DNA from 2 places in the Shewanella sp. SP2S2-6 genome. Region 1 is predicted to be linked to the other one. Evidence: riboswitches for the same ligand, from Rfam matches in the RefSeq annotation. Region 1 holds a riboswitch; the other holds the start of a gene.
The links. Region 1 has a riboswitch for lysine ahead of lysC (lysine-sensitive aspartokinase 3). Riboswitches for the same ligand answer to the same signal wherever they lie in the genome.
Positions count from the first base shown of each region.

Region 2: linked by a shared signal. The riboswitch ahead of Q4Q57_RS17050 (Na+/H+ antiporter NhaC family protein) and the one ahead of lysC (lysine-sensitive aspartokinase 3) in region 1 are both predicted to bind lysine.

Region 1 is NZ_JAUOEQ010000005.1:140,939-147,669, reverse strand. Features, by position in the region: gene Q4Q57_RS06145 (YacL family protein) at 1-282, opposite strand, end outside; gene Q4Q57_RS06140 (zinc transporter ZntB) at 480-1,445, shown strand; gene Q4Q57_RS06135 (M14 family metallopeptidase) at 1,549-2,670, opposite strand; gene lysC (lysine-sensitive aspartokinase 3) at 2,672-4,027, opposite strand; lysine riboswitch at 4,178-4,352, opposite strand; gene Q4Q57_RS06125 (DUF3293 domain-containing protein) at 4,454-4,888, opposite strand; gene arcA (two-component system response regulator ArcA) at 5,477-6,193, shown strand; gene Q4Q57_RS06115 (S9 family peptidase) at 6,293-6,731, opposite strand, start outside.
Region 2 is NZ_JAUOEQ010000030.1:8,670-15,400, forward strand. Features, by position in the region: gene Q4Q57_RS17040 (M3 family metallopeptidase) at 1-1,157, shown strand, start outside; gene Q4Q57_RS17045 (GGDEF domain-containing protein) at 1,444-2,583, opposite strand; gene Q4Q57_RS17050 (Na+/H+ antiporter NhaC family protein) at 2,748-4,310, opposite strand; lysine riboswitch at 4,390-4,586, opposite strand; gene Q4Q57_RS17055 (electron transfer flavoprotein subunit alpha/FixB family protein) at 4,682-5,608, opposite strand; gene Q4Q57_RS17060 (electron transfer flavoprotein subunit beta/FixA family protein) at 5,609-6,358, opposite strand; gene Q4Q57_RS17065 (H-NS family nucleoid-associated regulatory protein) at 6,670-6,731, shown strand, end outside.

The sequences.
Region 1 (6,731 bases):
TGACATCGCCTCTTCTAATTCATACTCTTGCTCGAAACCTAACGTATTCGCAAACACCCGCGCCTGCTCACGCTCTAACTCTAAGGTAAAATCATTACCAACGAGACGCCATGCACCGCGTTTATCGGTTTGAATGTCTTTAATCATGCCCAACACTTGCTGAATTTTGGCTAAGTCTGGCCCTAATTCTTCTGTAAACCACTGCCCCAGCACTTCATGATCCATGCTAAAGCTGGCCAGAAAAGTGCCGGTTAAACTGTTGCGCCGAAATTCGTATTCCATTTTATTGTCTCTTTGCTCTAAGCCTACTAATGCTAATTTTAACCTATCCTTGGCGAAGTTGCTCGCCCCACGCAGCACAGCCGATTTAACTCTATTGGCGTTGGCCTCTTATCCGTTAAGCACAAGTACTGACTTCATTTTCATGACAAAATCAGTTAGCTTGTTTATATGATTTTGAAAGAGATATGGAATGCGATATGCACGAAGGATTTATCTACAGCTTAGTGCTGAGTGGCGCCCAAGCGGGTTCTACCTTAAGCCTAGAGCAAATTGAAAAATGGAACCCGCAGGATGGCCTACTCTGGTTGCATCTTCGCTATCGCAATAAAAAGGCGCGCCACTGGATACTCAATAGCGGCCTGCCGAAGGTCGAGAGTGATGCCCTACTCGCCCAAGATACTCGCCCCCGCGCCGTTATCGCCGGCGAAGGCATATTGCTCGCGTTACGCGGCGTCAACCTCAACCCCAATTCGGCTCCCGAAGACATGGTGGCCGTGCGTATTTATGCCGATAAACAGCGGATCATATCCACCTGCGATCGCGAGTTACAGTCGGTCAAAGATGTCGCCGAGTTGATCCTTGAGGGCAATGGGCCTGCAACTACGGGTGACTTTATCGTCGCTGTCTGCGAGCGACTCACTAACCGTAAAGTCGAGTTCATCGATAAGTTAGAAGAACAACTCTCTGATTTAGAAGAGCTCGTTGTCTCTGGCAATGTAAAAGACTTACGCACCGATATCGCCGAACTGCGCCGCCAAACTGTCGCCATTCGCCGTTATTTAGCGCCCCAGCGTGAAGCCTTTTCAAAAATGATTTCCGAGCAAGTTAGTCTGTTTAACGATTCGGAGCGACTTAAACTCAGGGAAACAAACGATAAGCTTATCCGCACCATTGAAGATCTCGATGCCCTGCGCGACAGGGCAAATGTGACTCAGGAAGAATTACTCAGCCAACAATCGGAACAGCTCAATAAACGCTTATATTTCTTATCCTTAGTGTCGGCAATTTTCTTACCATTAGGCTTTTTAACCGGCTTACTCGGGGTCAATATTGGCGGCATACCGGGCGCCGACAACACTTGGGCCTTCGCCACCTTCTGCGGCATATTAATCTCACTCGTCGCCCTACAAATGGCGCTGTTTTATCGATTTAAGTGGTTATAGCTACCTTAAAAACAACAATGCCAATCGATTAGGATTGGCGTTGTTTTCTCTCAGTCCGATAAGCTAATTGTTATGAGCTAATGCTTATGCTCTAAGCGGGCGATTATGTCGTCGGCAACTCAAACACATGAGTCATGACTTTATAAAGCTCTGTCCCTTGGTGCACTGATGCCGAAGCAAAGTGCAAAATCGGCACGCAGTCCTGGGGCAAACTGACCGTTTTTAGCTCATCCGCCGTACCGTATAAATCCATACGCAGTAAATTGACTAAGGGCTGTCCCGCAGCCAGTGGTTCACCCACTGGCGCGCGGTACTCCACTAACCCTGAACTTGGCGCGTGATACTTTTTATAGTCCTTAAGGTAACAACCAAAGCGCTGCATTTTAGCGGGCGCAACGGTTTCAGCGATCACACCTCTGTGGCTTAAATACGCCAAAATCCCTTGGGCATCAACCAACGCATCCTCAAGACAGACGCGCTCTTGGCTCGCCAATTCTAAGGTTAACGCTGACACAGCAACGGCTAAATCTCGCCCCTGCGCTTTTGCAAAATCACTTAATTGCCACCAAGGACAAAACGCCGCCTCATCCATGGCACCACCAAAGGTGTTGGGGATAACAAGCGTATAAGGGATCGACAAAAACTGCGCAGCAGCTAAGTCATATTCAGGACAATACAAGTGCTTACAAGACTTAGGACCTGTGTGCAGATCGAGCACTATATCCGCGCTGTGGGCCATAATCTGCAGATTAACCGCGAGTCTATGGCCAGTAGTAATGCCCCACTCATGCCGCAACTTTTGCTGACAGGCTTCAACCAAAGTACTGCGATAAGCTTGGATCAGCTCGTTATCACTGAGCTTGGCATGTTCGCTATACCAAGTCGGCAAATCGATTGCATGATTCAAATACTCACGATTCCAATTCGCGCCTGTAATAGGGTCAAATCGGCCGAGGGTAAACTCACCACTTTTTTGGTTGATCCCGAGTGGATTCGCCAATGGCACTAAGGTGATTTCACCGCGGATGTCACAGAGTTCAAGCTGCTTCATCAACTGATAAATCACCGCATTACCTTGCACTTCAGCGCCGTGGACATTGGCCTGAATATACACTTTGGGGCCAGTCGCCTTATCGTCGCTCGGCTTAAAATGGTAAATAGGCAAGGTAAGCGCTTGCCCTGCGGCAAGCTCGCCAATTTGCAGAGACGATGTTGTCGGCAGCATATTAAGCGCCTTCGAACAGATTTTGATGCAGCGATTTCACCACTTGCGCCGCTTCCGATTCTGCCACTAACACACACAGATTATGTGGGCTGGCGCCTTGGCAAATCATCCGCACATTGTGTGGTTCTAACACTTCAAACACACGGCGACAAATACCCGGCGTGGTCGCAATGCGGTTACCGATAATCGCCACTAAGGCTAATCCATCTTCGACGCGCACCCGGCAATGCTGTGATAATTCTTGCAACAATGCCTCACTCAACAGACCTTGACCGCTAGAATCTGAACCGGTTTTATCGAGGGTTAGAGACACGTTCACTTCTGAGGTGGTAATTAAATCCACACTGATCTTATGTCGCGCCAATGTCGCAAAGGTTTCCGCTAAAAAGCCCTGCGCATGCAACATTTGCAAGCTGTGAAGATTTAACAGGGTTTGATCGCGGCGCAAAGCCACAGCGCGGAATACGGGCGCATCTTCCACTTGATGACGGATCCAAGTCCCGCCCTTTTCAGGCTCTTTACTTGAACCAACAAACACTTGAATTTGTTGACGAACAGCAGGAAGAATGGTCGCAGGATGCAATACCTTGGCACCAAAGGTCGCCATCTCGGCGGCTTCATTAAAGCTGATCTCGGCAATCGGAAAAGCATTGGGCGCAAGACGCGGATCGGTTGTATAAATCCCCGCTACATCGGTCCAAATCTCGACCGCTGAGGCGCGTAACGCTTCGGCTAACAGGGCTGCAGAATAATCACTACCACCGCGGCCTAATGTGGTCGTTTGACCTGCTTCATCGGCACCGATAAAGCCTTGTGTGACAATCACTTGTTCCGCTAACTGTGGCTGTAGATAATCACGAGCTAAAGTCGCAATCTGCTCAACTTGGGGTTCGGCGCGGCCAAAATGGCTGTCGGTACGTAATACTCGACGCACATCGAAGGCACTAGAGTTAACACCTTTCTCGCGGATCACCGCCGAAAACAACGCCGAAGAACATTGCTCACCGAGGGACAACAACTCATCCATGGTCGCTTTGCTGCGTTGTGATGCGAGCGCGTCACTCAATACTGACATGCGACTCAATAATTTATCTAATGCGGCGGCCACATCGTTAGGGCGACCGAGCTTATCTAAAATCGCATATTGAATTTGGGCAATTTGTTTTAATCGCTGTAATCGACCATCGTCGTTAATCGATTCTTGGGTCAATTCAACTAACAGATTGGTCACGCCACTCGATGCGCTGACCACGACTAAACGGCAATGAGGATTAGCTAACACTATGTCGGCACAGCGATTCATAGCGTTATAGTCGGCGACTGAGGTGCCACCAAATTTTGCGACAACGAGGGACATTAGCGCACCTCCGTGAAACACGTAGGGCAAGAAATAAACGCAGATTGAATAAAATATTGATTAACTAACATGATCACACTCCGAACTAACTTCGTTCGAAGAGCCTGGTGCTCAATGATAACGCACCCCAAAAGAAGGGAAACAGCAATCGTCACCAGAAGCTCTCCACCAATTACAGGTGACAATCGTCAGGATTCAGCCTGAGCGACCGACATAAACATGCAACAACCATATCTATGCCTCGGCGTTAATCTCCCTCATCAGTCATCGCTGGAGTTTGTGCTCCTCTGACCGACTACCTAGTTAACGCTCCTCTTCTGTTCCTTTCCTAGGGAAAGGGACGAAAAAAGTAGCAATAAACCCCTAATGAAGTCAATGCTAATTTCATAACAAATGAATAATTTAAATAAAATATTTTGAAAACAACTAAGTGCTTAAATCGGGCAACTCGTATACCAGCTGCACATAATCACTAAATTTGCCTAAACACACTTCATCATGTCCGGCCAAAGTGCATGGCACTAAGCTCACCTCCCCTTGTTCGACCACATAAATCGCGTATTGATTAAATTTCTTCCCCAATTGCAGCGCCATCGTTCTATCGATAAACACGGCCCAGCTTTTTTCCATGTGGGATAAATCCGGCGCCGCGCCCACTAAAGCACGATAGGGACTGCCGAGTAATTCAATTTCACGGAGAAGTTGGCGATCGAGTAAACGGTTTTGACTGGGAGAAAGCAGCTTTGAAGCGGGATTATGAGCGGTAATAACAGCAAAGGAAAAATCACAGGATAATGCTTGAGTCAGCAAAAATAACGGCGCTTGGTAACATTGCCACAAATCTTGAGTCGTATTGTCCATTGGTAGTCTAATCGAAAAATGAACCCAAGCTAGTGTAGCAGAGTGATTGTAAAATCCAAAGAGGCGTGAACTGGCTCACAGGAATGGCAAATACATTAGTTATACTAATCAATAGCTAAAGTAAATATCATGGTAAAAACCCCGACTCACCTAAAATTTGTTAACATTTCATTTGTTAACAAATGACTAAAACGAGTACAATGTACGTACTGGTGAGTTGAAACAGATTGAGCAAGATGCTTATCGTTCAATACAGTTTGTTACATATATCGCTTTAAGTAACGTGAACTGACCGGGCATCTGTTTAAAATGTGTTCTACATTTGATTTGTCTTTTAAACATTTAAAAAAAACAATAGTTAAGGAACTTATTCTAACTATTGCTTATCGAAGTTGGTACTGATTACGTTTTCTCGTATTACACTTAAACGTGCACTTAATCTACATCCAGATATAGATGTCACCGTAAAGATTTTCCTTTTGAGCACAAAGCAGTTCAAGGAAGTATCAACGCTTTTATGAATATAAGAGCCCGAAGTAAGTTGCTCTTATTGGTTAGTATAAACTGATTAAAATTTAGGTAAATAATATGCAAAATCCGCACATTCTGATCGTTGAAGATGAAGCCGTTACCCGTAACACGCTGAGAAGTATTTTCGAGGCAGAAGGGTATGTGGTAACTGAGGCCAATGATGGCGCAGAAATGCATAAGGCTATGCAGGAAAACAAAATTAACTTGGTCGTTATGGACATTAACTTGCCAGGCAAGAATGGCCTGTTGTTGGCACGTGAACTACGTGAAATCAACAACATCGGTCTGATCTTCCTGACAGGTCGTGACAACGAAGTCGACAAAATCCTTGGACTTGAAATTGGCGCGGACGATTATATTACCAAGCCGTTCAACCCACGTGAATTGACGATTCGTGCTCGTAACCTTCTGACTCGCGTCAACAGCGCTGGTGCCGAAGTCGAAGAAAAGAGCTCAGTAGAATACTATCGCTTCAACGATTGGAGCTTAGAGATCAACAGCCGTTCATTAGTGAGCCCACAGGGTGAATCCTACAAACTGCCACGTAGCGAATTCCGCGCTATGCTGCACTTTGTTGAAAACCCAGGCAAAATTTTGACTCGTGCCGATCTACTGATGAAAATGACTGGCCGTGAACTTAAGCCACACGATCGTACTGTAGACGTGACTATCCGTCGTATCCGCAAGCATTTCGAAAGCTTGCCAGATACGCCAGAAATCATCGCGACTATTCACGGTGAAGGCTATCGCTTTTGCGGTAACTTAGAAGGCTAATTGCCCGCTAAGCGACACCCGCATTAGCAACAGGATTGATTCGATAAGCATCGATTCACAAAAAAAACCAGATCCTAGGATCTGGTTTTTTTATGTCTGTTACTTAGCGCTTTTCAGCTGTCTATCGAGGAAATCCGCTAATGAGCGGTATAAGTGATTACGCACTTTCTCGCCGCGCATCGAATGTTTAGATCCCGGATAGTCGATCATCTGGAATAACTTGCCTTCATCCTGCAACGCCTTATACACCCGAGTGCTGTTTTCAAACAAGACGTTATCGTCGGCCATACCGTGATACATCAACAAACCTGCGTGATAGTTTTTCACGTAAGGGAACACGCTGCTGGCTTCATAACCCTTTTCATTTGCTTCAGGATGACCTAAGTAACGCTCAGTATAATGCGTGTCATACAAGCGCCAGTCGGTCACAGGTGCGCCCGAAATCGCGGCTTTAAAGTAATCCGGCGCCTTAAATAAACTCATCAAGGCCATATAACCACCGTAACTGTGGCCGTAAATCGCCACATTATCGGCATCG
Region 2 (6,731 bases), on a different contig from region 1:
GCATGTTTGGCTCTATGGTGCCAGCCGTGGTTGCCAATACCGAGAAAGAAGCGGCCGATATCCAAGCTATGATCGACAAGACTGGCGGCAAGTTTGAACTGGCGCCATGGGACTGGGAATTCTACGCCGAGAAAGTCCGCCAAGAAAAGTACGCCCTCGATGGTAATAGTATTCGCCCTTACTTTGAATTTAACCGCGTCCTCGAAGATGGCGTGTTCTACACACTCAAAGAACTTTATGGCGTCACCCTAAAACCTCGCCCAGATTTACCGGTTTACCATCCCGATGTGAAAGCCTACGAAATGTTTGATGCCGATGGCTCAAGCATGGCCATTTTCTACGCCGACTATTTTGCCCGTGAAGGTAAACGTGGTGGCGCTTGGATGAGTTCGTTTGTCGGTCAATCCTTCCTCGAAGGCACTAAACCTGTGGTCGTCAACGTGATGAACATAAAGAAAGCGCCCGAAGGTGAACCCACATTCGTCAGCTATAACGAAGTCACCACTATGTTCCATGAAATGGGTCACGGCACCCACGGCATGTTCTCTAAAGTGACTTATCCAAGTCTGGCGGGCACCTCGGTTTCACGCGACTTTGTCGAATTCCCATCGACGTTTGAAGAAGATTGGGCCGCCCATCCAAAAGTGTTAGCGAACTACGCGAAACACTACGAAACGGGCAAACCCATTCCCGATGAACTGCTGCAAAAACTGCTGAAATCTGGCAGCTTCAACCAAGGCTTTGACACTCTGGAATACATGGCCGCCGCATTAGTAGACATGGAATGGCATTCATTAAGCCCAGATACGCCGTTGCAAGATGTACCAACCTTTGAAGCCAATGCCTTGAAAAAGCACGGCTTAAACATTAGTGCCGTACCTCCGCGTTATAAGTCGACCTATTTTGCCCACGCCTTCCCCGGCGGTTACTCAGCAAGTTATTACGCGTATATGTGGAGTGAGATTTTAGCGGCGGATGCCTTTGCCTATGTGCAAACCCAAGGTGGTCTAAACCGTGAAATCGGCATGAAATACCGCAAAACTATTCGTGAAGTGGGCAACAGTATTGCACCAATGGAAGCCTACAAAAATTTCCGTGGACAAGAACCAACCACGCAAGGATTACTTAAACGCCGTGGGCTAGATAGCAATATTTAAATTGATGCTAACAAGCTAATTTCACTCAATTGAATGCCTTTAGGCGATAAATCTTCAGCCAACAATTTGTTGGCTGAAGATTTAGTTCTTCTTATCACCGCTATATTTAAGACCAATCACCTTAAGTATCTAACCAATTCAGAGCATCAGTGACATTTGAATCCAAGACGCACTGACTTAAATAGCCATATCCTTTTAAGTCAATGCAACACGTAAAGAGTGTGCCTGCAAGGCAAATAAAGAGCGGATTAAAAGCGATTTATACCTTTAATAATCAGATAGATAATCAACATTTTTGATATAGCACAACCCGATTACGTCCCGCTGCTTTGGCAGCATACATAGCCTCATCTGCAAATTGAAATAACCGCTGTGCATCCGTTCTCTGCTGTGGATAAATGACGGCCACCCCAACGCTAACAGTGATCGTAAACTCACGCTCTGTAAAACGAAAAACACTCGCAGACAAGTTTTGGCGAACCGTTTCAGCTAACGCCAACGCTTTTTCCTCAGTTGCATTAGGCAATAGAATCACAAACTCTTCACCGCCATAGCGTGCAACCTTTATATTATCCTCGATTAATCTATTTAAAATGAGACCAATTTGGCTTAAACAATGATCACCAGTCAAATGTCCATAAGAGTCATTGATCATTTTAAAATGGTCAATATCGACAAGAAGTAAGCCATAGCTTTGACGAGACTCTACTGCCTGCTGGATCTCTTGTTCAAAAATCTGATTGAAACTACGCTGATTCATTAAACCCGTTAAGTCATCGGTACGAGCCAATTCGGCGAGCTTAGCCGAGTAGTTTTTTAACAAATATGCCTGATGAAACAAAGACCAATATTCCCTATGGTGCATCATAGCGATCCTATAAACAGGTACTGTAGAGGCCCATAGCAAACAGGCAATATACACATTATCACTCCCCTGTTTGGCAAAATAAGCAATCGAAATGGGCAAAATATAGCTAATGAGGTAAATGCGTAATTGCACTTTATCGATACAGAGACTCAGGCTAATAAAGGCATATAAAATGCCAAAAATAACCATAATGAAATGACCCATAGACTCAAACTCTGGATGGTAGACAATAAAAGCAGTCACTCCACTCCAAGTGGCACTATTGGCTAACAATCCCACATAAAGCCCTAAACGATTGGTATGCGGATCTTTCTTAGATTTCACATAAAAATCATATACAAAACTCAAACGAATTACGCCAGATGACGCCAAGAATGCAAAGCATACCCACATCAATTCCCAAGGAATAATATTGCCTAATAGCACATTGTAAGGAATAACAATACAGCTCCAGCAGGCAACATAAATGAGGGCACCAGTAAACATGCGCCAAGTGATATCCCGATTGAACTCAATAAGTGCATCCTGCTGGTAGTCATCATGATTTTTAGGTCGCACACTTATCCTTTACTAATCATAACCCGTTTCATTATAGATGAAAAAAGGCACAAACCTTAGCTTGTGCCTTAATGCTTATGCATTCGCAATGTTACAAAACTCTAGATTCAAAATACTGGTATTGCGCCTACATGTTTAAAATAAAAATAGTCGTAACTTACGTGTTAAACACTTTTAGACTTAATTTTCAGCACAATAACACTGAGCACAAATACTAGCGCACACGCGACTAAACCCGCAGAGACTGATTCAGTAAATCCAAGTACAACATAACCCGTTAAGCTAATAAACGCCGCAATCAGTGCATAGGGTAACTGAGTGACCACATGGTCGATATGGTGACAACTCGCGCCCGTAGACGACAAAATCGTAGTATCGGAAATCGGTGAACAGTGATCGCCAAATACCGCGCCAGCCAGCACAGAGGCAAGCATAGGCAACATCATGCCAGTGTGACTTCCCATCGCCATATCCGCAGCAATCGGTAACATAATACCGAACGTGCCCCAACTAGTACCAGTTGAGAACGCAGTAATACCCGCTAACACAAACATAAGCGCTGGCAAAAAGGCGAACGGAATATTACCCGTCGCGAGACTCGCCATAAACTTGCCGGTTTCGAGTTGACCAATCACGCCAGCGATGGTCCAAGCAAATAACAAAATATAAATAGCTGGCAGCATAGAACGGGCGCCCTGCACTATGCCTTTGACTATCAGGGATTTCTCAACGCCTTGGACTAAATTCAATATCAGCGAAATCGCTAAACCGATTAATGCACCAAAGAAAAGGGATGAACTGACATCGGTTTTCTCAAACGCTGAAATAATATTAAATTCAATCCCTTCAGCGGCAAGTACTTGAGCGCCACTGTTAATCATAAAATACAGGGTCGCAAATACCAACACAGTAATCGGCAGGAATAATCCTAAGATCTTACCGGTTTCGGCCTCAGGTAAATCCGCATTCGCCCCTGGCGGTAATCCTTTTGACTCATCGTATAAATTACCACGTTGGGCATTGAGTTCATGCTCGCGCATTGGCCCAACATCTAATCCCATAAAAACTACGAAAAGTAATAATAACAAAGAGAAGATTGCGTAGAAATTCATTGGGATCATTTGAATAAAAATACTCAAATGACCCGTATCAGCAAAACCATGGGCCGTTAATATTCCACCAATAAGCGCAATAATATAGGCGCCCCAACTTGATACAGGAGAAATAACGCACACAGGAGCGGCAGTCGAATCTAATAAATAAGCTAACTTAGCGCGGGAAATATAATAACGGTCGGTAACAGGTCTAGCGACCGAACCTACGACTAAGCTATTGAAATAGTCGTCAATAAAAACCACACACCCTAAAAACATGGTTAATAGTTTAGCGTCACGTTTATTACGTATATGTAAACGCGCCCAATCGGCAAAAGCCCGCGCGCTGCCACTGACAGTAATTAACGCTGTGATCATTCCCAGTACAATTAAGAAACCGAGAATATATAAGTTCCACGAATTAAGGCCTTCGCCCGTCCAAAAAAGTCCTTTAACGCCATTAAATACAAATTCACCCGTCGCTACAGGTGAAAATTGATTGAGCAATAAAGCACCAATTAAAATCCCTAACCCCAAAGAAAGCAGTACACGGCGAGTTAAGATCGCCAACACAATAGCCACCGCAGGCGGCAGCAAGGAAAGTGCCGAATCGGCATAATTCATAACAGTCATTGATTATTATCTTCGTTAAATACGAATGGAGGGCGACTGAACTGGTGGGGAAAGGCAATAGATACCCAAGGTCACCTGTCCTATCAGTAGCGCTCCATAGTAACTATTTCCAACATCCGTATCGGAAAATACTATGGCAGTGTTACACCTATTAAGTGCAACCCCAGCAGTTGATCGTGATAAATCGAACCACTTCGGCACCAAATCCTTTCGCAATCGATCAACGGAATCACCCTACTGATCACTACTAATATTTGGCGCGCCTCTACTTCTAAGAACGCCCGTACGCGGGCGTGAGGCACATAAAAACATAAGCGGCTTAGCAGATGCCACCGCAAAGCCACTTAATGTGACCTAGATCACAGATTAAATCAACCGAGACTTGTGATCAGCTCAGGAACCGCCTCAAATAAATCGGCAACTAAGCCATAATCGGCAACTTGGAAAATAGGCGCTTCCGCGTCTTTGTTAATAGCAACGATGACTTTCGCGTCTTTCATGCCCGCTAAATGTTGAATCGCGCCAGAAATCCCCACGGCAATATACAAGTTAGGCGCAACGATTTTACCAGTTTGGCCCACTTGTAAATCGTTAGGCACAAAGCCTGCGTCAACTGCCGCGCGTGATGCGCCAACCGCAGCACCGAGCTTGTCAGCAAGCTGCTCTAACATGCCGAAGTTTTCACCACTGCCCATACCACGGCCGCCAGAAACGATAATGCCAGCATTACCTAATTCTGGACGGGCTGATACCGTCAAGGATTGAGAAACAAACTGAGTTCTCGCTTCAAACACTTTATCGAGTGTCGTCACAGCCGCGCTGTTACCTTCTGGCGCAGCATCAAAGGCACTGGCGCGTACTGTCATCACTTTGATGGCATCATGGCTTTGCACTGTCGCTAAGGCGTTACCCGCATACACAGGGCGCACAAAGGTGTCCGCACTGACGACGGTAATGACTTCAGAGATTTGCGCAACATCTAATAATGCTGCCACACGCGGAAGCGTGTCCTTACCTAAGCTCGAAGCAGAAGCCAGAATGTGGCCATAGTTTGGCGCTAAGTCCACCAGCAATTTGGCAAAATTTTCCGCTAAATGCGCTTCATACACGCTGGCATCGGCAACGAGCACTTGGCTAACGCCTTGTAGCGCTTGTGCAGCTTGGACAACCGCACCACATTGGTGACCCGCAACCAATACGTGCACTTCATCGCCAATGGCGCGGGCGGCAGTGACGATTTTTGCCGTATCGAGTTTCAGTGCGGCATTATCATGTTCAGCTAATACTAAAATGGCCATTTAGATCACCTTCGCTTCATTTTTTAACTTTTCAACTAGCTCAGCTACCGACGCTACCATGATGCCTGCTTTACGTTCTGCTGGCGGAGTGACCTTCACAACCGTTTGGTGACTTTTTAACGTCACGCCCAAATCAGCCACGGTAAAAACTTCTAATGGCTTACGCTTGGCTTTCATAATGTTAGGCAGTGAAGCATAACGAGGTTCGTTCAAACGTAGATCGGCAGTCACAACTGCAGGTAACGGCATAAGTAAGGTTTGCATACCACCGTCAACTTCACGAGCAACTTGCACAGATTGACCTTCTAATTTGATTTCAGAAGCAAAGGTCGCCTGTGGCATATCCATCAGCGCCGCGAACATTTGACCGGTTTGATTGTTATCGCCATCGATAGATTGCTTACCAAAAATCACCAGTTCAGCTTGTTCTTTGTCTTGTACCGCTTTGAGCAATTTGGCAATAGATACTGGCACCAGTTCTTCTTCAGTATCGATATGAATCGCACGGTCTGCGCCTAATGCGAGCGCGGTACGTAATTGTTCTTGCACGGCTTTATTACCAATACTGACAACAACCACTTCAGTAGCGCTACCCGCTTCTTTTAAACGAACCGCTTCTTCTACTGCGATTTCACAAAAAGGGTTCAACGCCATTTTTAGGTTTGCAGTGTCAACACTTGTATTGTCAGCTTTGACCCTGACCTTCACATTGGCATCAACAACGCGCTTAACGGGCACCAATACTTTCATAGGGTTTCCTTCCTACACTTTCATGTACATGGACAAAACATTGGTTAATACCAATGCAGGATAGAGCAACTTTACGTCCTGTTAACGTTAACGTCAACCAAAGTCAAACGCCTGTTTGCATTTTTTAATCCTCAGCAACGGCTACTTTTTTGAACACTTATTTGAGGAAATAAGAAAAGTTCAAAATATAAATAATATTTAATTTACTTAAAACGCATAATTTTATTTGATTCGAGCTATATTAGTTTCTATCATTTAGCTGTTGTTCACCATTATCCTGTATTAAAAATTAGAGTGGGACGAAAATAGATATGAGCGAATTTTTAGAGATATTAACTCACGGCCGTCGTTTTAAAGCAGCAGTTAAAGAACT